DNA from 2 places in the Photobacterium sp. genome. Region 1 is predicted to be linked to the other one. Evidence: predicted binding sites of a transcription regulator. Region 1 holds the regulator's gene; the other holds the start of a gene.
The links. Region 1 encodes MetJ, which represses methionine synthesis genes. Its sites were predicted from a motif close to TTAGACNTNTANANGTCTAA; they were not measured.

Region 1 (14,966 bases):
ATCGCCATAATGTTTGTTTAAGAACAAAAAAACGGCGTCGAATGACGCCGTTTTCTGCATTTTCAATCGCAGCTTTATGGATCAGATCTAAAGGATAAAGCGGCTCAGATCCTCGTCTTCAACCAGCTCACCCAAACGGTCGATAACATAGGTTTCGTCGATAATGAACTTATCACCCGACTTTTCTGTCGCGTCGAAAGACAGCTCTTCCATCAGGCGTTCCATGACGGTGTGCAGTCTGCGGGCACCAATGTTTTCTGTGCGCTCGTTAACTTGCCATGCCGCATCCGCAATTTTGTTGATACCGTCTTCAGTAAAGTCGATATTAACCGATTCCGTTGCCATCAGCGCGATGTACTGCTCTGTCAGCGATGCATTGGGCTCTGTCAGGATACGTTTGAAGTCACCGCTGGTCAGGGCTTCAAGTTCCACCCGAATAGGCAGTCGGCCTTGCAGTTCCGGGATCAGATCTGAAGGTTTTGCCATCTGGAACGCGCCGGAAGCGATAAACAGGATATGGTCAGTTTTTACCATCCCATGTTTGGTCGATACCGTGCTGCCTTCAACTAAAGGAAGTAGATCGCGCTGGACGCCTTCGCGAGAAACGTCCGGGCCGGATGCTTCACCGCGTTTGCAGATCTTGTCAATCTCATCAAGGAAGACAATACCGTTGTTCTCTACCGCGTAGATCGCATGCTCTTTCAGCTCTTCATGATTAACCAGTTTTGCCGCTTCTTCCTCGGTTGCCGCCTTGATTGCGTCTTTGATTTTCATCGTACGCTTTTTGGTGGTATTACCGGCAAGATTCTGGAACATGCCCTGCAGTTGGTTGGTCATGTCTTCCATGCCAGGAGGCGCCATGATCTCAACGCCCATCTGCGGTGCTGCGACATCGATTTCGATCTCTTTGTCGTCCAGCTTGCCTTCGCGCAACTTCTTGCGGAATGATTGGCGAGTCGCAGAACTATTGTCAGCTTCTTCATTTTTGCCCCAGGCATCACGTGCCGGAGGTAGCAGGATGTCAAGAATACGATCTTCGGCCAGCTCTTCAGCGCGGAAACGGACTTTTTCCATCGCCTGCTGATGAGTCATTTTTACCGCAACATCGGTCAGATCGCGAATAATGGTTTCGACTTCTTTACCAACATAGCCGACTTCGGTGAACTTAGTCGCTTCTACTTTAATGAAAGGCGCATTGGCTAATTTTGCCAGACGGCGGGCAATTTCGGTTTTACCGACGCCTGTCGGGCCAATCATCAGAATATTTTTTGGTGTTACTTCGACCCGCAGCTCTTCAGGAAGCTGCATCCGACGCCAGCGGTTGCGCAGTGCAATAGCAACGGCACGCTTGGCTTTGTCCTGACCGATAATGTGGCGATCAAGCTCATGAACAATTTCGCGAGGAGTCATTTCAGACATAGCGGCTTCCTTACTTAGTATCGAGCTCTTCAATGGTATGATTGTGGTTGGTGAACACACAGATGTCGCCAGCGATATACAGTGCTTTCTCGGCAATTTCGCGGGCACTTAAATCGGTGTTTTCCAACAGGGCGGTTGCTGCCGCCTGGGCAAAATTCCCCCCTGAGCCGATAGCAATCAGGTCGTTTTCTGGCTGAATTACATCACCATTGCCGGTAATGATCAATGAGCCGGTTTCATCAGCGACTACCAGCAGGGCCTCGAGTTTACGCAGCATGCGGTCGGTGCGCCAGTCTTTGGCCAGTTCCACCGCCGCTTTAAGAAGATGGCCCTGGTGCATTTCAAGCTTACGCTCAAAACGCTCGAATAGAGTGAAGGCATCGGCAGTGCCGCCAGCAAAGCCAGCCAGAACTTTGTTGTTGTATAAACGGCGTACTTTGCGCGCGTTACCTTTCATCACAGTGTTGCCCAGGGAAACCTGGCCATCACCGGCAATAACGACTTTACCGTTTCGACGTACAGATACGATTGTTGTCACGGTCTAACCTCTTTGGTTCTCTCCGGCGCAGCGCCGGTATCGATGTTATTACTATAGTTGGGATGAAAGAATAATTTTTCAAGCCAAAAGTGATAAACGATGTTGTCAATTGGAGGTCGCAGATAACAAAAAAGGATGCTCAGGCATCCTTTTGGTAAAGATATTAAGTCGCGCTTGGGGTGGTCAGGCTTATGCCTGATCGGCGATCACTCCCAAAACCAGATAGCACATGGCTCAATTCCCGCGCGGCGTAACATGTTGCGATCGCTTTCGGCTTTACGCTTTTGTGGGTATGGGCCAAGAATGACGCGATACCAGTTGCCTTTTTCACCCTGGCTGGTTTTCACCTGGCTCTCAAGCCCCTGAAAAGCAATCATCGCCTTGCGCTGTTCTGCCTGATCTTTGCTGCGGTACGCTCCGCATTGCATCAGGTACGGCCGACTTGGCTTCTGGGCTTGCTTTGATTCAACCTGGACTTCTTTATTTTCCAGCTCTTCAATATAGCGCCATTTTTCCTCTGGTTTGGGCGGTAAAGCCGTCTCTTTGGCTTTAGTCAGTGGTTTAGGCTTTGGTTTCACTGCTACCGGTTTTGTTGGCTCAGGGGCTGGCTTGGGAGCCGGTGAGCTAGATAGGAAATACAAGCCATAACCGAGAGCACTGACAAGGATCAGGGCAATGATGGCCCATTTAATAGGGAAGCCATTGGATACTGGCGCTTTACGATTGTGGCGGGCTGGCTTTTTGGGCGAGCGTCCGCGTTTTACATAATCTTTAGTGGCCACAATGATGACAATATAACGGCAAAATAATAACCCTATGTTACAAACTTGGACGGTGGCTGACCAGTGTTTCTGTGGCGTTGGATGAGGGCAAACGTCGGTCTGTTGCAGATATTTGTGAGCTTATGCCAAAACTCATAAGCTCACCGTATATCTGACTGCCACTTAATGTGCGGGCGGTGCGGCACTTTCCCGTATGACCAACTTGGCATCCAGTAAGCGAGAACCTGCCTGTACTTCCTTACCTTTTAAGAGCTCCAGCAGCATTAACATCGACTGACGGCCGATTTCATAACGTGGCTGGGAAACGGTAGTAAGCGGTGGATCGCAGTATTCTGCGAATTGAATGTCATCGAATCCGACAATTGACAGATCATGCGGTACACGCAATCCCAGGCGCTTTGCTTGCTGCATTGCCCCGATAGCCATGACGTCACTGTGGGAAAACAGGGCCGTCGGTGGCTCAGGCAGTGATAGCAGGGCCGTGACTGCACGGGCACCAGCGGCAAAGGTGAAGTCACCCTTGATGGTGTAGGCCGGGTTGAGTTCAATGCCAGCCCGGCGGAGTGCTTGCTGATATCCCTGAGATCGGAACTGGCATAGTGGCGCTTGATCCGGACCGGATATTTGGGCAATACGCTTGTGGCCCATCTGAGTCAGATAGTTAACGGCCTCATACGCGGCGGTTAAATTATCGATATGAACGGTGGGTAATTCCAGCTCTGGTGCGTATTCGCACGCCATTACCAAAGGCGGTAGATTTTTCTGCTCGGGTTTACTGACATCAAAGGGTAAATCGGAGCCGAGCAATAACATGCCGTCCGCTTGTTTGGTAAACACCAGGTTAACAAAGGAATTTTCGCGGACCTTTTGCTGCCCACTGTCACCAAGTAAAACCAGATAGCCATGTTCCATCGCGGCTTCTTCAATGCCGCGAATGATTTCTGTGAAGTAGGGATCACAGATATCAGGGACAATTGTCACAATGGTTTTTGATTCGTTGCGGCGAAGATTCCGAGCTAGTGAATTGGGCGAATAGCCAGCTTCCATAACGGCTTGTTCGACCTTTTTCCGGGTCGAGGCCGAGACTTTTTCCGGGTTCATCAGGGCACGGGAAACCGTGGCTGTTGAGACACCGGCAAGCTGGGCAACATCCTTCATTGTCGCCATAATTGCAGTTCCTCCTATTATTTCTCTCATAATATTGCCGGAGGACCCTAGCCAAATAGAGCTGATACCTATGCCGACAAGGCTGTTATTGTAGGCGCTAAGAGTGCGATTAAACATGCCCTCAATAGCATAAATTACATTAACAATGTGATCTGTATCGCATTGCTTGTTTTAAGTTAAATCCTGTGGCTCGACATCAATTGACCAGCGAACCTTCTTGGCAAGAGGCAGTAATTGAATCGCGGGTTTGGCAATGGTCAACATGCGTTGCAGGGTTTTACGATCAGGGGCTTGCAGTAACAACTGCCAGCGATAACGACCAGCACGGCGTGCCAGAGGGGCGGGATTTGGCCCCATGACATAGCTTTTATGGTGTTCATCGGTCTGGCTAAATAGCGGGTTTGACTCGAAAATACTGCGAACTTGCTGCAAAAACTGGACATTATGGTCGCTATTATTGGCTTCTGAGCGAAACAGTGCCAAATGAGTATAAGGTGGCAGCAAGGCTTGTTTGCGTTCAAGCAGCGCGTTATCGGCAAAATGATCATATCCTTTGTGCAACAAAGCTTGCAGCAAGGCATGCTCCGGGTGGTGAGTTTGCAGCAGAACTTCACCCGGTTTACTGGCGCGTCCGGCACGGCCTGCAACCTGAATAAACAGTTGGGCAAGGCGTTCTGATGCCCGGAAGTCATTGCTGAACAGCGCACTGTCGACATCAATCAACGATACTAAGGTCACATTGGGAAAATGGTGACCCTTGGCCAGCATCTGGGTGCCGATCAGGATCTGGAATTCATTATTCTTGATGGCCTCGAGGTAATTTTCCAGCGCCCCTTTGCGGCGGGTACTGTCGCGATCGATACGCACGGTTTTGTATTCAGGGAACAATGTCGCCAGCTGTTGTTCCAGCTGCTCGGTTCCGACCCCGACCGCATGAAGCTGGGTCGAGCCACAGCTCTCGCATTGATGCATGATCGGACGTTGGGTGGCACAGTGGTGGCAGCGTAACTGCCCCGACTGCTGATGCAGGGTGTAGTAGGCATCACAACGGTCACATTCAGCCAGCCAGCCACATTCATGGCAGATCATCGCCGGCGAATAACCGCGGCGGTTGAGAAACAGAATGACCTGGTTACCCGCGGTTAAATGTTTGCGCATTTGCGCCACTAAAGGGGCGGATAGCCCGGCTTCCAAATACAATCCTTTGACATCTAAGACGCCGTGCCGGGCGACCTGTGCATTGCCTGCCCGCCGGGTTAACTGCAGGTGGTGGTATTTACCGGTTTTGGCGTTATGCAAGCTTTCCAGCGCCGGCGTGGCCGATCCCAATACGATGGGTATATTTTCTTTATTGGCCCTCATGACGGCCAGATCTCGGGCATGATAACGCAAGCTGTCTTGCTGCTTATACGAGGCATCATGCTCTTCATCAACAATGATGATGCCGAGGTGCTTAAAGGGGGTGAATAAGGCTGAGCGGGTACCGATAATGATCCCTGCCTGGTTATCGCGCCCCGCGAGCCAGGAAGAGAGGCGCTCGGTATCATTGAGGCCAGAATGCACGGTCTCCAGCGGAACATTAAAACGGCGGCGAAAACGGTTTATGGTTTGCGGGGTCAGGCCGATTTCGGGCACCAGGATCAGTGCCTGCTTGCCAGCGGCTAATACCGGCTCTAACAGATTGAGGTAGACTTCCGTTTTGCCGGATCCGGTGACGCCTTCCAGTAAATAACAGCCAAAATCGGGATTGGCATTGACGGTGGCGACGGCCAGGGCCTGCTCTTCATGCAAGCGGGGTTTTTCTTCGGTCAGGGCAAAATCGTTGTGCCAGTTGTTCTGGCGCGGTTTTTCCTGTTGCTCTGCAATCCAGCCTTTTTCCGTCAAGTTTTTCAGCGTTGCAGAGCTGACTTCCTCGGCCAGTAAGGCTTCATGGCTGGTGTTGCCGTGGCGCAAAATATTCAGCACTTGTGCCTGTCGCGGCGCACGCTTGAGTGCCGTTAGCGGTTGATCCCGGCCGGCTTCGGTCAGCGTCCAGAATTTCAGGGTGGCAGGAGAGGCACTCCGTCCTTTGCGCAGTAACGCCGGCATGGCGTTGGCCAGGGTATCCCCTAATGGATACTGATAATAACTGCTGGCCCAAGATAGCAAACTGAACAGCGGGGGTTGCCACAATGGTGCGGTATCGATCACCGTATTAAGAGGTTTTAACTGGTTAAGCGGGAAATCAGAGTGATCTGTCAGGGCGATGACCAGTCCAACCAGCTGCTGCCGCCCGAATGGAACGCGTACCCGACCACCCACGACTGGGAATGTGCCGGGTTTGACCAGGTAATCAAAGGCTTTATCCAGTGGAACTGGAAGGGCCACTTTGGCAATCTTGGGTGTCATAACTAACCGCTGAAAAAGCTGTAGCTATCCAGTTCGAGAGAGCTGAACGGCTGCAGGATCTATAATGAAGGAAGACTTTTATGTTATCAGGGAAGTGTACCTTGCCCGGCGCTTTATCCCAAACGGATAAATAAACGGAGGTAGCCCGGCATATGTTGTCAGTAACAAGCAGTTCTCCCGGCAATTGCAACAGGCAGGGTTGATCTATTTTGACGTCGTTTGGGTATAAATCGAGCCATAGCAAGCAGGCGATGAATAATGTGATGAAAAAAGTAGCGAGTTGGTTGATCTAGGCTGCATGATTGATTACTATACGCCGCCTAATTTGTCGCATTTGCGGCATACTGTATTTAACGACGTGTGGTGCCCGGCTTTGGATCGGGAGAGCGACACGGCCTTAGCTTGAGGTTATCCCATGAAACAAGGTATCCACCCAGATTACTCAGCAGTGAACGCTCGTTGTTCTTGCGGCAACAACTTCGTATTCCAGTCAACTATGCGTAAAGATGTTAACCTTGATGTGTGTGACAAATGTCACCCATTCTACACTGGTAAGCAGCGTGAAGTTAGCTCTGGTGGTCGTATCGACAAGTTCAACAAGCGTTTCGGTGCTCTTTCTGCTAAATAATATTAGCCAGATGAATTCCGAAAAAAGGGATGCATATGCATCCCTTTTTTTCATTTTGCTCACGAGTTTTCGACCGTTTTATTAAGTCATCCTGGCTGCGTTATCTCTCCTTTCTTCCTGTGTAGCACAATTCCCACCCGCTTTTCGGCATAAGTATCCTAAATGAGCATCCAATTGGCTGGACCTGTTGTACTGAACTAGGATTTTCTATCGCGATAGAATATGATCTGCCTCTCAAGATCGAACTGAACATCATTTTCATTTAGGATCAAGCTCTCCTTTTTACTTAGGACCCAGAACACTATGTCTGAAGATTTTCGCCAACAAGCACTTGATTATCATGCTTACCCAGTACCAGGAAAAATTGCAGTAGCACTTACTAAGCCGGCAGATACGGTTGAAGATCTGGCGCTGGCGTATAGCCCGGGTGTCGCTGAGCCTGTTCGAGAAATCGCCAAAAATCCAGAGAATGTGTATAAATACACGGGTAAAGGCAATATGGTTGCGGTCATTACTAACGGCACGGCAATTCTGGGTTTAGGTAACCTCGGTCCTCTGGCCTCGAAGCCGGTAATGGAAGGTAAGTCACTGCTATTTAAGCGTTTTGCGGGTCTCGATTCTATTGATATTGAAGTGAAGCACCGCACGATTGATGAGTTTGTTGATACAGTGGCCAACATCGCTGATACCTTTGGCGGGATCAACCTGGAAGATATCAAAGCGCCAGACTGTTTTGAAATTGAAAAACGTCTGATTGAACGCTGTAGCGTCCCGGTTTTCCACGATGATCAGCATGGTACCGCGATTGTCACAGCCGCCGGAATGCTGAATGCCCTTGAACTGCAAGGTAAAGAGATCAGTGAATCTGTTATTGTCTGTTTAGGTGCCGGTGCGGCGGCGGTGGCATGTATGGAACTGCTGATCAAGTCGGGTGCCCAGCGCGAGAAGATCTACATGCTTGACCGCAAAGGGGTCATCCATACGCGCCGTGATGACATTAACGAATATAAGCAGCTGTTCGCGAATAATACCGATAAACGTACACTGGAAGATGTTATCGAAGGCGCTGATATCTTTGTCGGGGTATCGGGTCCGAATTTATTGGAGCCTGAAGCACTTAAATTGATGGCTGATAAGCCTGTTGTTTTCGCTTGTTCCAATCCGGATCCGGAAATCAAGCCAGAGCTGGCACATGCGGTACGCGATGATCTTATCATGGGGACTGGCCGCTCTGATTATCCTAACCAGGTCAATAATGTTATCTGTTTTCCATTCATTTTCCGCGGTGCCCTGGATGTACGCGCGAGCAAAATTAATGACGAAATGAAACTGGCCGCAGTTAAAGCCATTCGTGAACTGACCAAAGAGCCGGTTCCTGCGGAAGTATTAAAAGCCGCCGGCGTCGACAAGCTGGCATTTGGTATGGAATACATTATTCCCAAGCCAATGGATCCACGTTTGCTTCCTCGTGTGGCCAAAGCTGTCGCCCAGGCGGCGATTGATTCGGGCGTTGCCCAGATTGAGATGCCTGTTGGCTACATGGAAGACAAATAAAAGTGCTCTTGAAATAGAGCGGCAAACTGAATACCGACAGATCGCTTTATGCCGATAACAAAAAACCAGCCGATTGGCTGGTTTTTTTATATCAGTCTATCATCGGTAAATAGAGATAGCGGGTGGCTTACGATCGCGTAGCTGTGCGATTATTCATTGATGTCTTCGTATTTGATCCCCATTTCGTCCATCAGGGCTTTGGCTTCTGCTGGCAGATCATCAGGGCAATCTTTACGGATGTCGTCATCGGTTGGTAACGGCTGACCTGTATAAGCGTGCAGGAATGCTTCACAAAGCAATTCACTGTTCGTTGCGTGACGCAGGTTATTTACCTGACGACGAGTACGCTCATCCGTCAGTATTTTTAAAACCTTTAATGGAATCGAAACAGTAATTTTCTTAACTTGCTCATTTTTTTTACCGTGTTCCGCGTATGGGCTGATGTATTCGCCATTCCACTCTGCCATGTTATACCTTCTCAGCGATGTTGGGATCAAATAACTATATCTCCGAATTTTAGCGGGATTTACTGCCATAAGGAAAGACATATAGACGTCTAGAAGTGTTGACGGCTCAATTAAATGTAGTTAATGTGATTGCTGCAATTTTATTCGGGAACAGGGCTTAGCCCGAGACAAGGAAGGTTATTATGAGTGACAAGCAGTTTGCCACCATCGCCGTACGTGCCGGTATTGAATCAGACAGCCAACACCATGCCGTTGTTCCACCTATTTATCTTACTTCCACCTATAGCTTTCCAGAGCTCGGTGAGCCTCCCCAATACGATTATTCACGCTCGGGTAACCCGACCCGCAATATGTTAGCCGATGCCTTGTCAGAACTGGAAGGGGGGGCCGGAGGCGTGGTCACCAGTTGCGGCACCGCAGCCATCAACTTATTGGTTTCAGCGCTGTTAGGCCCGGAAGATTTAATTGTTGCCCCGCATGACTGCTACGGCGGAACCTACCGTTTGTTTAATACCCGTGCCAATAAAGGTGATTTCAAGGTTGAGTTTGTCGATCAGTCCGATCCGGCCGCACTTGCGGCGGCACTGGCGAAAAAACCTAAAATTATCTGGGTTGAAACCCCGTCAAACCCGCTGTTACGGGTGCTTGATGTTGAAGCCTTGTGCCGGCATGCAGCACAGGCTGGTGCGCTGGTTGCGGTTGACAACACCTTTTTATCGCCGGTCTTGCAGCAGCCGATAAAATTGGGGGCTGATTTTGTGGTCCACTCCACCACGAAATATATCAACGGTCATTCTGATGTGGTGGGGGGGATCCTGATTGCCAAAGATCCGGAGCAAGCCGAGAATATTGCCTGGTGGGCGAACTGCATCGGGGCAACAGGCGCGCCGTTTGATGCGTATTTAACCCTGCGAGGGTTAAGAACCTTAGTGCCCCGGATGAGAATGCATGAAGAAAATGCAGCCCAGGTGCTGGCATACCTGCAAACTCAGGCGCTGGTCGGGCAGATTTATCACCCGGCGTTACCGGATCATCCGGGTCATGATATTGCCGTTCACCAGCAGCAGGGGTTTGGTTCAATGCTCAGCTTTGAACTGGCAGGCAGCCCGCGTCAGCTGGAAGTATTTGTCGCGGCTCTTAACTGTTTTTCACTGGCAGAATCTCTCGGGGGCACGGAAAGCCTGATTGCCCATCCTGCCAGTATGACTCACCGTGCGATGTCCGATGAAGCGCAGGCCGAAGCCGGTATTAAGCCCTCCCTGTTACGGCTGTCGGTTGGCCTGGAAGATCCTCGCGACCTGATCGCAGATCTTGAGCAGGCATTTAAGCAAACGGCGGAGGTTGGGGCATGATGACACAGCCAGCCCATCGCCAGCTCCATAAATTTGGCGGCAGTAGCCTGGCCGATCCGGACTGCTATCGTCGGGTCGCCGCGATCCTGCAAGAGTATTCCGATGTTGAAGATCTGATTGTGGTTTCAGCAGCCGGAAAAACAACGAATAAGCTGATTGAGTGGATTGAACAACTCGGCAAAGACGGGCGGCAGGCCCATGAGACGTTGCAGAGCTTGCGCCAGTATCAGCAAGGATTAATCGAAGCGCTGGTGACCGGCTCTGTTGCTGATGCGCTATTGACCCAGCTGCATCTAGAACTGAGTAACCTGGCTAAGCTCAATGAGCAGGATATGACAGAACCGGTATACGCGGCAATTTTAGGCCATGGCGAACTGTGGTCTGCCCGATTGCTGGCCGCCTTACTCAATCACCATGAGATGCAGGCGACTTACCTTGATTCGCGAAGCTTCCTCCGCGCAGAGCGGGTGGCTCAACCGGAAGTGGATCGTGCTCAATCCTGGCCGTTGCTGAAAGAGCAGCTGGCCCAGCACAGCTTGCATCGTATTGTGATCACCGGCTTCATGGCGCGTAATCAGCAGCAAGAAACGGTGTTGCTGGGGCGTAATGGTTCTGACTATTCCGCCACGGTGATCGGTGCCCTGGCGGAGGTGTCGCGGGTGACTATCTGGAGCGATGTGGCTGGCGTATACAGCGCAGATCCGCGCAAAGTCGGTGATGCCTGCCTGCTGCCTCTGCTGCGCCTGGATGAAGCCAATGAACTGGCCCGCCTGGCGGCCCCCGTGCTGCATAGCCGAACCTTACAGCCGGTTGCCCAGAGTGCGATTGGTTTAACCTTGCGCAGCAGCCATCAACCGGAATCCGGTTCGACCCGAGTAGAGCGGATATTAGCTTCCGGGCGTGGTGCCAAAATTGTCACCTCGTTAGACGAGATATGCCTGATTGAAATAGATGTCCCGCGTTCACATGAACTTGAACCCGTAAAGGCCGAGCTGGTTCGTACCTTGCTGCGGGCGCAACTGTTACCGCTGGCACAGAGCACTGAGGCCGATCAGGGACGTATTTTGCTGGCATATACCAGCGAGGTGGTGAATGGCGTATTGGCACTGCTGCAAGACAGTGGGATTGCTGCCGAGTTGAGGTTGCGAGAAGGCTTCTCAATGGTTGCCGCGGTAGGGGCGGGTGTGGTCAATAACCCCGTGCATTGCCACGGCTTCTATCAGCAGTTGAAAAGGCTGCCGGTGGAGTTTATGGAAGAAGCGGAATCCGGCCTGAGCCTGGTTGCGGTGCTGCGTAAGGTCGATACTGAAAACGTGATTGCCGGTATTCATCAGAGCCTGTTTCAGGCTCAGAAACGTATTGGCCTGGTGTTGTGCGGCAAAGGCAATATTGGTAGCCGCTGGCTTGAGTTGTTTGCTGCCGAGAAAGAACAGCTCGAGAAGCGCCATGGTATGAGTTTTACCTTAATCGGGGTTGCTGACAGTTGCCGTTACTGGGTTGATTTTCAGGGCATTGAACCGACGCGTGCACTTAGCGCGTTCGAGGATGAAGCCGTGGAGTACGCCGACGGGGAGCTGCTCGCGACCTTCGCCTCTAACCCTTATGATGACGTGGTGGTGCTGGATGTGACGGCCAGTGCTGAACTGGCGGCCAAATACCCCAGTGTGGCTGAAAATGGGTTGCATCTGATTTCAGCGAATAAAGTCGCGGGCTCAGCCTCGAGCGACGATTACCATGCGGTGCAGGATGCCTTTGCCAAAACCAGCCGTCATTGGCTATATAACGCCACCGTCGGTGCGGGCCTGCCCGTGAATCACACGGTACGGGACTTGCGTGAAAGTGGGGATGAAATTATTGCGGTATCGGGGATCTTTTCCGGAACGTTATCCTGGCTGTTCCAGCAGTTCGATGGCTCGCAGCCTTTTTCTCAACTGCTGGAGCAGGCGTGGCAGCAAGGGCTGACCGAACCGGATCCACGGCATGATCTCGACGGCAGCGACGTGATGCGCAAGCTGGTGATCCTGGCTCGTGAGTCAGGGCTGGCGTTAGAGCCGGAGCAGGTCAAGGTGGACTCGCTAGTGCCTGCAGAACTGGCGGAGCTGACGCTTGACGGATTCTTTGAGCAGATCGATCTGCTTGACGAGCTGTTGTTCGAACGTCTGAACAAAGCCCAGAAAGAAGATAAAGTGCTGCGTTATGTTGCGCGTCTGGATAAGCATGGCAAAGCACATGTAGGGGTGGAAGCGTTGCCGGCAGAGCATGCCTTGGCCAACTTACTGCCTTGCGACAATATTTTTGCCATTGAAAGCCGCTGGTATCGTGATAATCCGTTGGTGATCCGCGGACCCGGAGCCGGGCGTGATGTTACCGCCGGCGCATTGTTATCTGATATTAACCGTCTGGCTGCGATGTTATAGAGTATGCCAAACGGCGACCTGTTCGGCTGGATATAGCGCTGTATAACGCAAATATGGAATTAATCACCAGATATCCATCAAAAGCCCGCCCGTAGCGGGCTTTTGTGTTTAAGGGATGTTGAAGTTTATGCAATGTGAAGTTGAGAAAAATTCATGATCACTTTGTTGACATTAATTTGGTTACAAGACATTCTGTAGACATATAGACGTCTAAACGGTTATTTCTCAGACGTCACATTTGTTGCTGAATAGGCCGAGGGCAGGCCAGAATAGGAAGGGATTGACTATGGGGTATTCTCACGCAAGTCACTTAGATTCGTTAAATCAAAATATTGCAGATCTTAATGGTGACATTAATGTTTCGTTTGAATTTTTTCCGCCAAGCAGTGAGAAAATGGAAGAAACCCTATGGAATTCTATTCATCGTCTGAAAACGCTGAAGCCGAAATTTGTCTCAGTGACTTATGGAGCCAACTCGGGTGAGCGGGATCGAACTCACAGCATTATTAAAGAGATTAAGGATCAAACCGGGCTTATCGCGGCCCCTCACCTGACGTGTATTGATGCCACCCGCGATGAGCTGCGTACCATTGCCCGTGATTACTGGAACAATGGGATCCGCGACATCGTGGCATTACGCGGAGACTTACCCCAACAAGGCGTAAAGCCTGATATGTATGCTGCAGATCTGGTTGAGTTGCTACGTAAGGAGGCCGATTTTGATATTTCGGTGGCTGCCTATCCGGAAGTGCATCCAGAGGCGAAAAGTGCTCAGTCCGACTTGATCAACCTCAGGCGCAAAGTCGATGCGGGGGCGAACCGTGCGATCACTCAGTTCTTTTTTGATGTCGAAAGTTATCTGCGTTTCCGCGACCGTTGTGCAGCCTCGGGTATCGATGTCGAAATTGTGCCGGGTATCCTGCCTGTCTCCAACATGACGCAAGCCAAGCGATTTGCACTGGCGAACAACGTTAAAATTCCAGGCTGGTTAGAGAAGCAATATCAGGGGCTGGATGACGATCTGCTTAGCCGCCAGATGGTTGGTGCCAGCAATGCGATCGATATGGTGCGAATTCTGAGCCGCGAAGGGGTTAAAGACTTTCACTTCTATACCCTTAACCGGGCAGAACTGACTTATGCCATTTGTCATACCCTGGGCGTAAAGCCAGGAGTCGAGGCTTAATCCCAATAGGGACATGCTATCGGTGCCAATAAAAAAGCCGCTCTGAGCGGCTTTTTTAGTCGGTATGGCGAAATAGCGATATTCCGTTACTTGGTGATCGCAACCTTGCTTGTTTCGCTATCCAGATCTTTCAGCTCAGCCAGAACTTCTTCTGCCCAGTTAATCCACGCCTGGCGGTTATGCATGCCGCGGCGAAGAGTCAGGCGGTCAAGACGAGACTGGCGATCCATTTCTTTGTAGTTAGCAAAGTGGACTTTTTCCAGCTCCTCATAGTTGTTCATTAGCGAGTGAGACTCTTCAATGAGCGCCTCAAGCTGTTGTTGCATTGGCTCTGAATTATGAACACCGCAAACCAGTAGCTTGGCCGAGAACTCATCGCGGATCGTTGGATTGCGAGCGGGTTCCTGGAACCATTCAAATAATGCCTGACGGCCTAGATCGGTAATCGAGTAGACCTTACGGTCCGGTTTACCTTCCTGAGGTTCAAGCTGACAGGTTACTTGGTTATTGCCGGCCATTTTATTCAGTTCGCGATACACCTGCTGGTGGCTCGCTTTCCAGAAATAACCGATGCTGTGTGAAAATTCTTTGGTGATATCGTAACCGGTTGCGTCGCGATTGCTTAGCACGGTTAAAATTACGTGTGGTAGTGACATCTCTTCTATCCGATAAAATACTGCAAAGTAAAAAATACAATCAACCGGACGTTACCCTTCGCTCTTTGGCGTTTGTTATAATCGTCATGTTGCACTGCCTGATCGAGATCACATAGGATATCATCAATATGCTCAATACTGATACCTGACAGAATAAATAATTTATTCACTTAGGCTGTCAATTACTCATCATGTGACCTTTATCCAGACTGGCATTGCAATCGGTTTTGCATCACCTGCTTTCACAAGGTTCATCATTTACTCTAGTGCAAGACATTGCTGGGCGTTTGTCTCAATATTGCGTCAGAATAAAATAAACGCTGGGCGATAAGATCATGGTGTTCAACAGGGATACGGCGGTTCAGGTAGGATAAAATAAAGGTCACACGAAGTGACCTTTATCTGATTTTTTCTC
Region 2 (14,966 bases), on a different contig from region 1:
TGCCGGATTTAAATCTTGATGTATTCATCAGCCGTGAACTAACCGACTTTAACTCTTCGAGCTATATCGCCACCCGGCTGTTAAATTTTCAGCCTGGCTTTTATGCCTCTCCCAATTACCTGGAAAATAAGCCGCCTATCGAAAGCCCGGAGCAGCTCACTCAGCATAACTGCTTACTGTTTGGTACTCACGGCCATGAGCAAGAGCACCTTTTTGAAAATAATTTACGCCTGCGCCTGCGCGGTAACTTTACCACTCAAAACCCGGAAGCTTTAGTGGCTGCTGCCGTCGCCGGAATGGGGATTATTCTTACCGGTGAAAATATGGTCAAGCGCGAGCTCAGTAAGGGCCTGCTCGTCCCGGTATTACCGGCGCTTAAGCAACCTGTCGGTTCAGCCTATGCCTATTATCCGAAGCTTGACTATAATCATGTGAAGACCAAGCTTTTTATCGATTTTATTAAATCCAAAGCTAACCCTTCATAAACGGGCGATAGTACAGATATCAAAAAGCAGCGCGAGCGCTGCTTTTTTTATGACGTCACGGTTCTCACCCTCAGAAAGGAATATCGTCATCGAAGTCCATTGGTGGCTCATTGTACTGCTGCTGAGGCTGTTGAGGTGCCTGCTGCTGTGGTGCAGATTGTTGCTGCTGTTGCGGCGCAAAGTTCTGCTTAGGCGCTGCTGCTGGCTGTTGAGGTTGACCCCAGTTACCTTGCTGCTGTTGTTGGCCGCCCATCGGGGCACCTTGACCGCCGCCCTGACGGCCACCCAGCATTTGCATGACACCGTTAAAACCCTGAACCACGACTTCTGTCGTGAAGCGATCCTGGCCACTTTGATCTTGCCACTTACGGGTCTGTAGTTGGCCTTCGATATAGACCTGTGAACCTTTACGCAGGTATTCACCAGCAACTTCAGCAAGCTTGCCGAATAGCGCGACACGGTGCCATTCCGTTTTTTCACGCTGCTCGCCCGTTGCCTTATCACGCCATGATTCGGAGGTAGCAATCGTAATATTTGCTACTGCACCACCACTTGGCATATAACGGATTTCTGGGTCATTACCTAAGTTACCGACTAAGATAACCTTATTTACGCCACGACTGGCCATACTTAACTCCAAATCTGTTCGCGTACTATCTGATTATCAATAGCCGCTTAGTCAAAGTTTATACTTAATCGCGCAGTTTATCACGCAGACACCGGTAAGGCATAGAGCCGACACGGTGTTATCTGCGCAATTTTTATTCATTACCGATCAGGATTAAATCCATCATCAAAAAACACATTGTTATTGCATAACAATCTCGAAACTCCGGGTTGGCAGAGCAAATCAAAACCAAACATGAACGACAATTACCTGGCTAATTTTCACTCTTTACACTGTATCTTTATACAGCTCATCCTTTCAAGCTTTTCCTTGCTATGCAATAATGACGAATCAATTAGTCAGCCATAAAGCTCGCATACCATGGATAAGATAGACGTCAGGGGCGCTCGCACCCATAACCTTAAAAATATCAATATCTCAATTCCTCGCGATAAATTGATTGTTATCACCGGCTTATCTGGTTCAGGGAAATCTTCCCTCGCCTTCGATACCTTATACGCCGAAGGTCAGCGCCGCTATGTTGAGTCGTTATCTGCTTATGCTCGCCAGTTCCTGTCATTGATGGAAAAGCCGGATGTCGACCATATTGAAGGGCTGTCACCGGCTATTTCGATTGAGCAGAAATCAACCTCACATAATCCGCGTTCTACCGTGGGAACCATTACTGAAGTTTACGATTACCTGCGCTTGCTTTATGCCCGGGTCGGCGAACCCCGCTGTCCAACCCACGATGTGACATTGGCCGCTCAAACCGTCAGCCAAATGGTGGATAAGGTACTTGAACTGCCTGAGGGCAGCAAAATGATGCTGCTGGCGCCGATCGTCAAAGAGCGTAAGGGGGAGCATGTTAAAACCCTCGCCAACCTTGCTGCGCAGGGCTATATCCGTGCCCGCATCGACGATGAGGTGTGCGACCTTTCTGATCCTCCGACCTTAGAGCTACATAAAAAACACACTATTGAAGTGGTTGTCGATCGCTTTAAAGTCCGTCAGGATCTTCAATTGCGGCTGGCCGAATCATTTGAAACGGCACTAGCACTTTCCGGCGGCAATGTTGTGATCTGTCCGATGGATGATAGCCAGCCCGATGAGCTCATTTTCTCCGCAAACTTTGCCTGCCCCCACTGTGGCTACAGCATGCAGGAACTCGAGCCGCGTCTGTTCTCATTCAATAACCCGGCAGGGGCTTGCGGTACCTGTGACGGACTTGGTGCACAACAGTACTTTGATCCTGATCGCGTAGTGCAAAATGGTGAGTTAAGTTTATCCGGCGGTGCCATTCGCGGCTGGGATAAGCGCAACTTCTATTACTTCCAGATGCTTAAATCGATGGCTGAGCATTATGGGTTTGATGTTGAAGCCCCGTACGATGAACTGCCAAAAAAGATCCGGACCGTTATTCTCAGTGGTTCAGGCAAAACCGACATTGAGTTTAAATACATTAATGATCGCGGCGATATCACCGTCCGGCGCCACCCGTTTGAGGGGATCCTCAATAATATGGAGCGCCGCTACCGTGAAACTGAATCCAATTCGGTGCGCGAAGAACTCGCCAAATTTGTCTCCACCAAGCCTTGCTCAAGCTGCCACGGTTCGCGGCTGCGTCAGGAAGCGCGTCATGTCTTTATTACTGAGACCAACCTGCCGCAGATCTGTGAAATGAGTATCAGTGAGGCCCTCAACTTTTTTAACAATCTGGCCTTGGTCGGCCAACGGGCACAAATTGCCGACAAGATCCTGAAAGAGATCCGCGATCGCTTAAACTTTCTCGTCAATGTCGGGCTCAACTACCTCAACCTGTCTCGCAGTGCCGATACCTTGTCCGGTGGTGAAGCACAGCGTATCCGTCTGGCCAGCCAAATCGGTGCCGGTCTGGTTGGCGTTATGTATGTTCTTGACGAACCTTCTATCGGGCTGCACCAGCGAGACAACGAACGCCTGCTCAAGACACTGAATCATCTGCGCGATCTGGGGAATACCGTGATTGTGGTCGAGCATGATGAAGATGCTATCCGTGCGGCCGATCATGTGATCGATATCGGTCCCGGCGCTGGTATCCATGGCGGCCATATCATTGCCGAAGGCACCATCGAAGATATTCTCCAGGCTCCGGACTCACTGACCGGACAATACCTCAGCGGCCGTAAATCCATTGCGATTCCGGAACAACGGGTGGCAATCGATCCGGATAAAACCGTGAAGCTCTTGGGTGCCAGCGGCAATAACCTGAAAAATGTCGATATTGATATTCCTGTCGGGCTGTTTACTTGTGTGACCGGTGTTTCCGGTTCGGGTAAATCAACCTTAATCAACGACACTTTCTTCCGTATCGCCCACCACCAGCTCAACGGCGCGACAACGGGTGAGGCGGCACCTTATCGAGAAATTCGAAATCTTGAACATTTCGATAAGGTCATTGATATCGACCAAAGCCCTATCGGCCGAACTCCGCGCTCAAATCCTGCCACCTATACCGGTATTTTTACCCCGATTCGAGAGCTGTTTTCAGGCACCCAAGAAGCCCGCTCCCGGGGGTATAAACCCGGACGATTCAGCTTTAACGTCAAAGGTGGCCGCTGTGAAGCCTGTCAGGGAGATGGCATGATCAAAGTGGAAATGCACTTTTTACCGGATGTGTATGTTCCTTGCGACTCGTGCAAAAGCCAGCGCTATAATCGGGAGACCCTGGAAGTTCGCTACAAAGGCAAAACCATTCACGAAGTCTTGGACTTAACGGTCGAAGATGCACGCGAATTTTTTGATCCGGTTCCAGCGATCGCGAGAAAACTACAAACATTAATGGATGTTGGCTTATCTTATATCCGCTTAGGTCAGGCGGCGACGACCTTGTCCGGCGGTGAAGCACAGCGAGTAAAACTGGCGCGAGAGTTATCAAAGCGTGATACCGGTAAAACCCTGTATATTCTGGACGAACCAACAACCGGGCTCCATTTTCATGATATTCAGCAGCTACTCACAGTACTGCACCGCCTGCGCGATCATGGCAATACTATTGTCGTGATTGAGCATAACCTGGATGTGATTAAAACCGCAGACTGGATCATTGATTTAGGGCCTGAGGGCGGCAGTGGTGGCGGTGAAATTATTGCTACCGGCACGCCAGAACAAGTGGCGCAAGTGGCTGGGTCGCATACTGCACACTTTCTGAAACCGCTACTGCCAAACGCACGTTAATAAAATTGGTAATAAGCCACAGACAGGCTGAGTGTCATCGGCCTGTCTACAAGCACGGATAAACAATGACGGTGTTACATTTACAAGGAACTAAACTGGCAGAGCAGCGCATCAGCAAACCCCTCACGAGATACTTTATCGTCTCTCTGGGGATCCTCTTTTTGCTCGCGATGCATTACTTCCAGCACAACCCCGGAGGCTCCGGTCTTGAGTTGCCATTTAATGCCGCCAGCTGGATCCCCTTCAGCTTTGTCATAGCCTTAGGGTTACTGGAAATCAGTCGCCAGAAAACCTGGCGTTATTCGCGTCTGACCGTCGTTCTGTTTGTCTGTTGCCTCTTACTGACACTCCCGGCTTTTTATCCTGATGCTGACGGGTTCGGTGTGGCTAACCGGCTGATTGGATTATGGGCCGGCTTTCTCTTCTTTGTCGGATTGCAGCAGTTTGCCTTTACCCACAAACAGCGCCAGCGCATGTTATGGCTGATCTTAGCCGCGGTATGGATCCAGGCGATCTTTGCCTGGTACCAGTTTTTCTGGATGGAACCCGGTAATGCCATTGGCTATGACACGGAACAAAATCGTCCCTATGGGATATTTCAACAGCCCAATGTGATGGCCAGCTTTCTGGCGACGGGTCTGGTGCTGTCAGCTTATTTGCTGGCCCGTATTCCGATGTATCGCGGTAAGTGGTCATGGCAGCAGCTTATTGTATTGCTAACCCCTGTTACTACAATCCCGATTATCGTGGTACTCAGCTCTCGTACCGGATGGCTTGGTGCCGTTGTTGGCGTAGTACTCATGTTGCCCTACTTGCGAAAGTTTGCCGCCAAAGCACAATGGCGAATGTGGCTGTTAATGGTTGCGCTCGGCTTAAGTTTTTCATGGAGTATTAATAACACCATCGGCTGGTCCCCCGCAGAAGAGCGAGTAAGCCTGGAAAGCGCACGGGCTATTCATATCCCTCAAGCTTATAAGATGTTTAGTAAAGAGCCACTGGCGGGTTACGGGTATGGTAAGTTTGAACCGGCCTATATCATCCAGACCGCAAAATGGCATCAGGCCGATCCTGAGAAGAACTACGGTATTTCAGGGCTGGATCATCCGCATAATGAACTGCTTTACTGGGCTGCTGAAGGAGGGATATTGCCGTTACTGGCCTTACTCGCCGCCGCCACCGCCGTCGCCTTCACGATCCGCAAAGCCAGAAATGGAACACAACTGGGGTTAATCGCCCTGTTTCTGCCCATTACTTTACATACTCAGTTGGAATACCCCTTTTACCATTCTCTGGTGCACTGGGTAACCTTTATCATATTGATTTACTGGGTCGATAACCTGACGGCGAAATACCATAAGTACCACGCGCGCTATGTACTGACGGTAAAATTCTGTGCCCTGCTAATGCCTGTTCTTGTCACCAGTTTTATGCTGACGACGTTATATTCTGGTTGGTTACTGACCAAATTCGAAACTACGCGGCCGGTAAATGTTGATTATCTGATACAGGTAAACAACCCATGGGCGTGGCAGAATCGTTTTGACTGGGATTTGCATCTCACTCAGTTGCAGTTAGGTGCCGCGAATCACAATGAAACCTTAATTGAAGAATATATCCACTGGGCAACTCAGAAAGCGGTCAACTGGCCACGTCCGGCGCTGTATCATAATTTGATCGCGGCGTATCAACTGCTGGACCAACAGGCGCAGGCCAGACAGATCCAGCAAGAGGCTGAATTTTTGTTCCCCGGCAATGACTTTACCCTTTCGTCAGTATTACCGGCGATACCAAATAAGCCTGTGCCACAGACCCCGTAAAGCTCGTTAATCAATCAGAACAAAAACGGCTACCAGGGTAGCCGTTTCTCTTAATACCGTATATCTCTGCGGGTATGTATTATTTCAGCGTCGTTTCCAGAGCTTTTAAGCATAGGGCTACATTCTCGTTTCTGGCCGCATACCCCATCAGGCCTATCCGCCAGGTTTTACCCGCTAACACGCCTAAACCCGCTCCGATTTCCAGGTTATAGCGTTCCAGCAAGGTCTGACGCACTAGCGCATCATCCACTCCTTCAGGAATATAGACTGCGTTAAGTTGTGGCAAACGAGAGGCTTCATCGACAACAAACTCAATCCCGAGTTTTTCTAACCCTTCACGTAATTCAAGATGCTGATCTTTATGCCGCTGCCACGCATTTTCCAGCCCTTCATTTTTCAGCAGCACCAAAGCTTCATGCAGGGCATACAAACTATTGACCGGCGCAGTATGGTGATAGCTGCGCTTCCCTTCCCCGCTCCAGTAAGCCAGCACTAAGCTTTGATCCAGAAACCAACTCTGTACGGGGGTGGTGCGGCGCTGTATTCTTTCTATGGCCCGCTGAGAAAATGTCAGTGGCGATAAGCCCGGTACACAAGACAGGCACTTCTGGCTTCCCGAGTACACCGCATCCAATTGCCATTCGTCCACCCGAAGAGGCACCCCGCCCAAGGAAGTGACCGCATCAACAATCGTCAGACAATCGTGCTGACGTGCCAGTTTCGCTAGCGTCTCAGCATCACTTAACGCACCGGTTGACGTTTCTGCATGAACAAAAGCGACAATTTTTGCGTCCGGATGTGCAACAAGTGCCTGCTCGACCAGTACCGGATCGACGGGCTCACCCCAGTTATTATCCACCAACACAGCCTGGCCACCACAGCGCTCGACATTTTCACGCATGCGATCGCCAAAAACACCGTTACGGCAAACAATGACTTTATCACCCGGCTCAACCAGATTGACGAAGCACGCTTCCATCCCGGCACTACCTGGTGCGGAAACGGCGATAGTAAAGGTGTTCTCGGTTTGAAACGCATATTGCAGCAGTTGTTTCAACTCATCCATCATGCCAATGAACAGGGGATCAAGATGACCCACTGTCGGACGGCTCAATGCTTGTAAAACTTGAGGATAAATATCTGATGGACCGGGTCCCATAAGGGTACGTTGCGGCGGATAAAAACTCCCAATTGTCATGATTGTTTCTCCTTGAGGTAAGAGGTCAGCAATTCCCTGTTTTATTATATGTTGGGGGAATAATTACGCTAATGCAGCTACAGAGTATTAAAGGAATTCGCCTAAGTCGCAAGTCTCGTTGGTCACTAATATCAATTCATTGCATTTATTTTGCATAAATAACCAGAGAAAGATTGACAACCTGACAGCAGATCCTATTCAATGAAGGACAAGTTTTGTTCGTCCTGATGGCTAGTATGCCATCAGGTAAAGACAGAAGAGGAGCGTTATCCAGGTATCTAGGCTGCGGGGCCCCACCCCAAAGCGGTTTAGAGAGGGGGAGTAACGCCGAGATATTGCTGGACAGGGGACCAGTAATATCGGCTTCGAAGGTTGAATCCTTCTGGCTGTCACCTTTTATTTTTGATCAGTAAAAGGTGGAGAGCTTCTGGTTGTAGCGCTATTCATACGTCTCGCCTGCCTGCTCTCCTGACAATTAGATATTGGGAATATTTATCCGTGTAAATTCCCTTTTCCTCATTATATTTTTATTGTTACCGGGAGACTTACCTTGAGCCATGTAAATCATAATTCAGCCACTTCACCACCGTTCACGGTGGCCAAATTCGGTGGTACCAGCGTTGCCGATTTTACCGCGATGAGCCGTAGCGCCGCGATCATCAAAACGACCCCGAAAACCCGTTTAGTATTGATCAGCGCCTGCTCTGGGGTAACCAATATCCTGGTTGAACTGGCTAACGGCGTGTCAGATCCTGAGCACCGTTTAGCCTTACTGACGCGTCTGGCTGACATTCATCAATCTGTTATCAGACAATTGCAGCAGCCAGGCCCGATTTTAGAAGCAGTCAACAACTTACTCGATCAGGTTGCCACTCTGGCGGAGCAGGCCGCACTGCACACTTCGGCACAATTAACCGATCAGTTAGTCGCGAATGGTGAACTGCTTTCCACCCACCTCTTTACCCAGATCATGATCGAGCAAGGGATCGATGCTGTTCGCTTTGATATTCGCGATGTCATGCGCACAGACAGCCATTTCGGCAGAGCGATTCCACAACCTGAGATGATCCGTCAGTTATCGCAGCAAGCGCTCAATCCACTATTTACCCATCACGTGGTCGTTTCACAAGGTTTCATTGGTTCTGATGCCGAAGGTAAAACCACCACTTTGGGTCGCGGAGGCAGCGACTACAGTGCTGCCCTGATGGCAGAGGCAATTGATGCTGCAACTCTGGAGATCTGGACTGATATCCCGGGAATGTATACCACCGATCCTCGTATTGCGCCGAAAGCAAAGCCAATCAAAGAGATCAGCTTCAGTGAAGCCTATGAGATGGCCAACTTCGGCGCAAAGATCTTGCATCCGTCGACTTTACGACCAGCGATCCGTCAACAGATCCCTGTCTTTGTCGGCTCATCCAAAGCACCTGAACAAGGCGGCACCTGGATTCGGGAAAGTGTCAGCGACGCTCCTCTGTTTCGCGCCTTAGCATTGCGCTGTAATCAGACCATGGTGACCCTGACCAGCCTCAATATGTTCCACGCTTATGGCTTTCTGGCTGAAGTGTTCAGGATTCTGGCTGAGCATAAAGTCTCTGTTGATTTGATCACCACTTCCGAGGTCAGCGTCTCCTTAACCCTGGATCAAACAGATACTGGCGGCGGCACTCCACAACTTCCTCCGGAAGCACTGGAAGAACTCACCAAGTTATGCCGGGTGGAGGTCGAGCAGGATCTTTGCTTAGTCGCCTTGATTGGCAATCAGATGAGCAATACGAAAGGTTCCGTCTCCAAGGTTTTCGATACGCTGGAAGACTTTAATCTGAGAATGATTTGCTACGGTGCCAGCCCTCACAACCTGTGCTTCTTAGTTAAAGAGCACGATGCTAAACCGGTAGTCAAAGAGCTGCATCGCGAGATTTTTGAATAATAATCAAAAAAAAGGCGCTCACCAGAGCGCCTTTAGCTTCTATCATCATCGTATTTAGAGGTTAGGACCTAGCCACTTCTCGGCTTCAATTAAATCCCATCCTTTACGCTCAGCATAACTATCACGCTGATCTTCCTGGATCTGCGCAACCGCAAAATAACGGGAATCAGGGTGCGAGAAATACCAGCCAGAAACCGCAGCGCCCGGCCACATGGCATAACTTTCCGTTAAGACCATTCCAGTCGTCGCTTCTGGATCCAGCAATTTCCAGATCTCACCTTTTTCAGTATGCTCCGGGCAGGCCGGATACCCAGGAGCCGGCCGGATTCCCTGATATTTTTCCCGGATCAAATCGTCATTGGCCAACGCTTCATCTGGCGCATAGCCCCAAATTTCTTTCCTGACCTTCTCATGCAAGCACTCTGCAAATGCCTCTGCCAGGCGATCAGCCAAAGCTTGAATCATAATGGCGTGGTAATCATCACCTTTCGCTTTAAACTGCGCTGCAAGCTCGTGTTCGCCTATTCCCCCGGTTACTGCAAAGGTACCGATCCAGTCAGGCTTCCCGCTTTCTTTTGGCGCAATATAATCAGACAAACAATAATTTGGCCCTTTCGGCTTTTTCGTTTGCTGGCGTAAACCATGAAGTACCGTCAACACTTCAGTGCGACTTTCATCAGTATAGACCTCGATATCATCACCAATCGCATTCGCAGGAAACAGACCGCACACTCCGTTTGCTGTCATCATGCCATTACGTTCAATCTCATCAAGCAGCCGGTTAGCATCGTCAAACAAACGCCGGGCCTCTTCCCCGACCACTTCATGTTTAAGAATGGTCGGGTACTTGCCACTTAGTGACCAGGTCATAAAAAATGGCGTCCAGTCGATATATTTGCGCAAGGTAGAGACAGGAAAATCCGTAAAGACATGCACACCCGGTTTAACCGGCACTGGCGGGGTATAGCGGTCCCAATCAATCACCACCTTATTCGCCCGGGCTTCTTCTAGGGTCACTGGTGCTGTACGTGGTTTCTTGCGAGCATACTGCTCTCGCACTATTTCATATTCTTTATTTAAACTCTCAACAAATGCCGGCCGGCGCTCATCAGACAGTAACGTCGAACTCACCCCTACCGCCCGGGATGCATTGGAAACATACACAACAGGTCCGTGGTAGTTCTGCTCAATTTTTACGGCGGTATGCGCCTTTGAGGTGGTTGCTCCGCCAATCATAAGAGGCAGATCAAAGCCCTGACGCTCCATTTCTTTGGCTACATGCACCATCTCATCCAGTGATGGCGTGATCAGTCCGCTCAAGCCGATAATATCGACATTTTTTTCTTTGGCGACTTTCAGTATTTTGTCACAAGAGACCATCACACCAAGGTCGATGATCTCGTAGTTATTGCACTGTAAAACGACACCAACAATGTTCTTACCGATGTCATGTACATCACCTTTGACGGTGGCCAGCAGGATCTTACCGTTTGTTTGCCCGACTTGCTTTTCGGCATCAATATATGGCTCCAGATAAGCGACCGCCTGTTTCATTACCCGGGCTGATTTCACCACCTGTGGCAAGAACATCTTTCCTTCACCAAACAGGTCGCCCACCACATTCATACCGGCCATGAGAGGACCTTCGATCACTTCCAGTGGCTTCGATGCATTAGCACGGGCCTCTTCGGTATCTTCGACAATAAATTCTGTAATGCCCTTAACCAGCGCATGCGCCAAACGTTTGTCAACGGGCCAGCCACGCCACTCTTGGGCACTACGATCTTCCTCTACTGCACCGCTATCGCGGTACTTGCCTGCAATATCAAGCAACCGCTCGGTACCGTCATCACGACGGTTAAGCACCACATCTTCTACCGCATTACGCAGTTCATCAGGCAGATCGTCATAAATCGCCAGCTGGCCGGCATTGACGATCCCCATATCCATACCGCTCTTAAAGCAGTGGTAGAGAAATACGGCATGGATCGCTTCCCTTACCGGGTTATTGCCGCGGAACGAGAAGGAAACGTTCGAGACACCACCGGAAACCATCGCATATGGCAGCGTTCGTTTAATATCCCCGACAGCCTCAATAAAATCGACAGCGTAATTGTTATGTTCTTCAATACCGGTCGCTATGGCAAAAATATTCGGGTCAAAGATAATGTCTTCCGGCGGAAAACCGACTTCATTAACCAAAATATGGTAGGCATTGGTACAAATTTCGATTTTACGTTCTCGGGTATCCGCCTGTCCCTCCTCATCAAACGCCATCACGATCACTGCCGCACCATATCGCCGGATCAGTTTAGCTTGCGCGACAAATTTCTCTTTCCCTTCTTTCATAGAGATTGAGTTGACGACCGATTTACCCTGAACACATTTCAGACCCGCCTCCAACACTTCCCATTTAGAGGAATCGACCATAATCGGGACTTTAGAGATCTCAGGCTCAGTCGCACACAGATTAAGGAAACGTACCATTGCCGCTTCCGCATCCAACATGCCTTCATCCATATTGATATCAATGATCTGAGCACCGACTTCCACTTGCTGGCGGGCAACTTCTAGCGCTTCGTCATATAATTCTTCTTTGATAAGACGCTTAAACCGAGCCGAACCGGTTACATTGGTACGTTCACCCACGTTGATAAAGAGCGTTTCAGCCGAAATAGTCAAAGGTTCTAACCCTGATAAGCGACAGGAAACGGGGATATCCGGTAGCTGGCGAGGTTTTACCTGACGGGTCACCTCAGCCATCTTGCGAATATGTTCGGGGGTTGTGCCACAACACCCCCCGACTAAATTAAGGAAGCCACTCTGCGCCCATTCAGCAATATGCTCAGCCATGTCGTCAGGGCTAAGATCATACTCACCAAAGGCATTGGGTAATCCCGCATTCGGGTGAGCCGAAACAGCACACTCTGAAATACGAGAAAGCTCTTCAACATACTGACGCAGTTCATCAGGCCCCAACGCACAGTTCAGGCCAAAAGCGATAGGCTTTACATGACGCATCGAGTTATAGAATGCTTCGGTCGTCTGACCAGAAAGAGTCCGGCCAGAAGCATCAGTGATCGTCCCTGAGATCATGACAGGTAAAACAATACCATCTTCTTCAAATACGGTTTCAACTGCAAAAGAACAGGCTTTGGCATTTAAGGTATCAAAGATTGTTTCAATCAGAATTAAATCGGCCCCGCCTTTAATCAAGGCGCGAGTAGATTCAGAATAGGCTTCAACTAATTGATCAAAAGTAACATTACGAAAACCGGGATCGTTCACATCTGGTGAGATTGAGCAAGTCCGGTTAGTTGGACCAAGCACGCCTGCGACAAAACGAGGCTTCTCAGGCGTTTTTGCTGACCATTCATCGGCGGCGTGACGCGCCAGTCTCGCGGCCTCAAAGTTAATTTCAGCACTCAGGCTTTCCATGTCATAGTCGGCCATCGCGATAGTCGTGGCATTAAAGGTGTTCGTTTCGAGAATATCTGCGCCGGCTTCCAAATAGGCACTATGAATATCTTTGATCAGTTGGGGCTGTGTCAGCACCAACAGATCATTGTTCCCTTTCAGGTCACTATGCCAATCAGCAAAGCGTGTACCTCGATAGTCTTCTTCTTCCAGCTTATAGCCCTGGATCATGGTGCCCATGCCACCATCAATGATCAGGATCTGCTGTTTTAATCGACTCTGTAATAATTCTTTTCCCTTCAACACCACACTACTTCCTTTTTCCAATTTTACAGCTGAATAACATCCTACCACAGCCTTGATGGAAATCTAGACGTCTAAAGTTGTTTTCAGTGACAAAACAAAATCTGAATTCAGGAAAGTTTTCGGTAGCTATCACTGCGTGATGGATTTATATTTCGTAACAATTTCAGCCATTATTTTTTATCAATCAGAGGTTGACGCATGTCGGTCTACAGTACCTTATGCTTTCTTGCAGCTGCTGCAATGATCATTGCTTTTATAAACAGTAAGATCGGTAAAATGCAAACAACAATCGCTATCACAGCAGGTGCGTTGATACTATCGCTGGGCATCATCATTGCTGGTCAAAATGGCTGGTTCCACTTAGAAGACATTGCCGCCGAGCAATTAGCGCATATTAATTTTGAGAGCTTTCTGCTTAAAGGAATTTTAGGTTTTTTACTCTTTGCCGGCGGTCTCGGTATCAAACTTCCTCACATGGAAGATCAAAAATGGGAAATTACAGTCTTAGCTCTGGGAGCAACCCTCTTTTCCACCTTTTTTATCGGTATCAGCTTATGGGGAATTTGCCAGCTCGCTGGTATTCAATTTGACTTAATCTACTGCCTGATCTTTGGCTCATTGATCTCTCCAACCGATCCCATCGCCGTCTTGGCTATTGTCAAAAAACTGGATGCCCCGCGGCGTATTTCAACTCAGATTGAGGGCGAATCATTATTTAATGACGGTTTTGGTCTGGTCATCTTCGTTACCCTCTTCACGATTGCTTTTGGTAACGAAACACCGACCGTCTTAGGTGTCGGTCAGCTATTCCTGCAAGAAGCCATCGGTGGCGTTGCATACGGATTTGCACTTGGCCTTCTGTTCCATTACCTAATAAGCTCAACCAATGATCACTCGATGGAGTTACTGCTTACTCTAGGTATTCCAACCGCAGGTTATGTCTTTGCCGATATTATCCATGTCTCCGGACCACTTGCCATGGTGGTATCGGGCATCATGATCGGCAACTGGACACGCTATATTGGCTTTTCGAAAGAGAGTGAAGACCATCTTGATCATTTCTGGGAATTAGTTGATGAATTCCTCAATGGTGTGTTGTTCCTGCTGATTGGCATGGCGATGCTACAATTCAGCTTCCACCAGGAAGATTGGCTGATGATGGCGATTGCAGTTCCTTTGGTGTTACTCAGTCGTTTTCTGAGTATTAGACTGTCTTATTTCGGCTTCGAGCGTTACCGTGACTACAATCCACTCTCAGTAAAAATCCTAACTTGGGGCGGTTTACGCGGTGGTCTTGCATTAGCCATGGCAATGGCAATTCCGGCTGGCATTCTCGTTATTCCAGAAAAAAACATCGATGTGCGTGAAATCATGCTTGTGATGACTTATGCCGTTGTTGTTTTTTCCATTTTGATACAAGGGTCTACAATTACGCCGCTAATCCATAAAGCGAGAGCGTGGGAAGCACAGAATAAATAACAAAACAGCGATATAAAGAAGACTGGCCCAGCCGGTCTTCTTTATATCTAATAGTACCGATCAGCCACTAGTCATCTTTAGTAAAATTATCTTCAGAGAAATGTTCCAGATCATAGGGGGTTTGCTGATAAACACAGTAATTTAACCAATTCAGAAACAGTAAATGACCGTGGCTACGCCAGCTTGCCACAGGGGGATTATCCGGATTGTCATCAGGATAATAATTCACCGGAATATTAGGTTCCATTCCTTGAGCAAGATCTCGAATATACTCACCATGAAGTGTCGCAACATCGTACTCAGGATGGCCGGTGACAAAAACATTCCGTTTGTCTTTGGTTGCCGCCAAATATACGCCAGCCTCTTTTGAGGTTGCCAATATATCTAAATCTGTATGCTCAGCTAAGTAGTTCGGAGAAAAATCAGCATAGCGAGAATGTGGAGCTTTAAAGGTCTCATCAAAACCGCGTAAAATAGGATGATGACAGTCATGGATGAAATGCTGATATAT

Region 2: a site for MetJ is predicted at 13,032-13,051, ahead of metH (methionine synthase). Genes of this name have one in related genera too.

Annotation. Positions count from the first base shown of each region.
Region 1 is NZ_JBVCPH010000007.1:67,355-82,320, reverse strand. It holds gene hslU (ATP-dependent protease ATPase subunit HslU) at 88-1,419, opposite strand; gene hslV (ATP-dependent protease subunit HslV) at 1,430-1,957, opposite strand; gene AC2204_RS09845 (SPOR domain-containing protein) at 2,164-2,739, opposite strand; gene cytR (DNA-binding transcriptional regulator CytR) at 2,902-3,906, opposite strand; gene priA (primosomal protein N') at 4,078-6,294, opposite strand; gene rpmE (50S ribosomal protein L31) at 6,710-6,922, shown strand; gene AC2204_RS09825 (malic enzyme-like NAD(P)-binding protein) at 7,226-8,476, shown strand; gene metJ (met regulon transcriptional regulator MetJ) at 8,626-8,943, opposite strand; gene AC2204_RS09815 (O-succinylhomoserine (thiol)-lyase) at 9,126-10,295, shown strand; gene AC2204_RS09810 (bifunctional aspartate kinase/homoserine dehydrogenase II) at 10,295-12,712, shown strand; gene metF (methylenetetrahydrofolate reductase) at 12,999-13,895, shown strand; gene AC2204_RS09800 (PadR family transcriptional regulator) at 13,982-14,551, opposite strand.
Region 2 is NZ_JBVCPH010000015.1:1,057-16,022, reverse strand. It holds gene AC2204_RS15865 (LysR family transcriptional regulator) at 1-485, shown strand, start outside; gene AC2204_RS15860 (single-stranded DNA-binding protein) at 556-1,113, opposite strand; gene uvrA (excinuclease ABC subunit UvrA) at 1,474-4,308, shown strand; gene AC2204_RS15850 (PglL family O-oligosaccharyltransferase) at 4,374-6,125, shown strand; gene AC2204_RS15845 (pyridoxal-phosphate-dependent aminotransferase family protein) at 6,205-7,323, opposite strand; lysine riboswitch at 7,572-7,758, shown strand; gene lysC (lysine-sensitive aspartokinase 3) at 7,874-9,253, shown strand; gene metH (methionine synthase) at 9,308-12,979, opposite strand; gene AC2204_RS15830 (cation:proton antiporter) at 13,175-14,455, shown strand; gene metA (homoserine O-acetyltransferase MetA) at 14,523-14,966, opposite strand, start outside.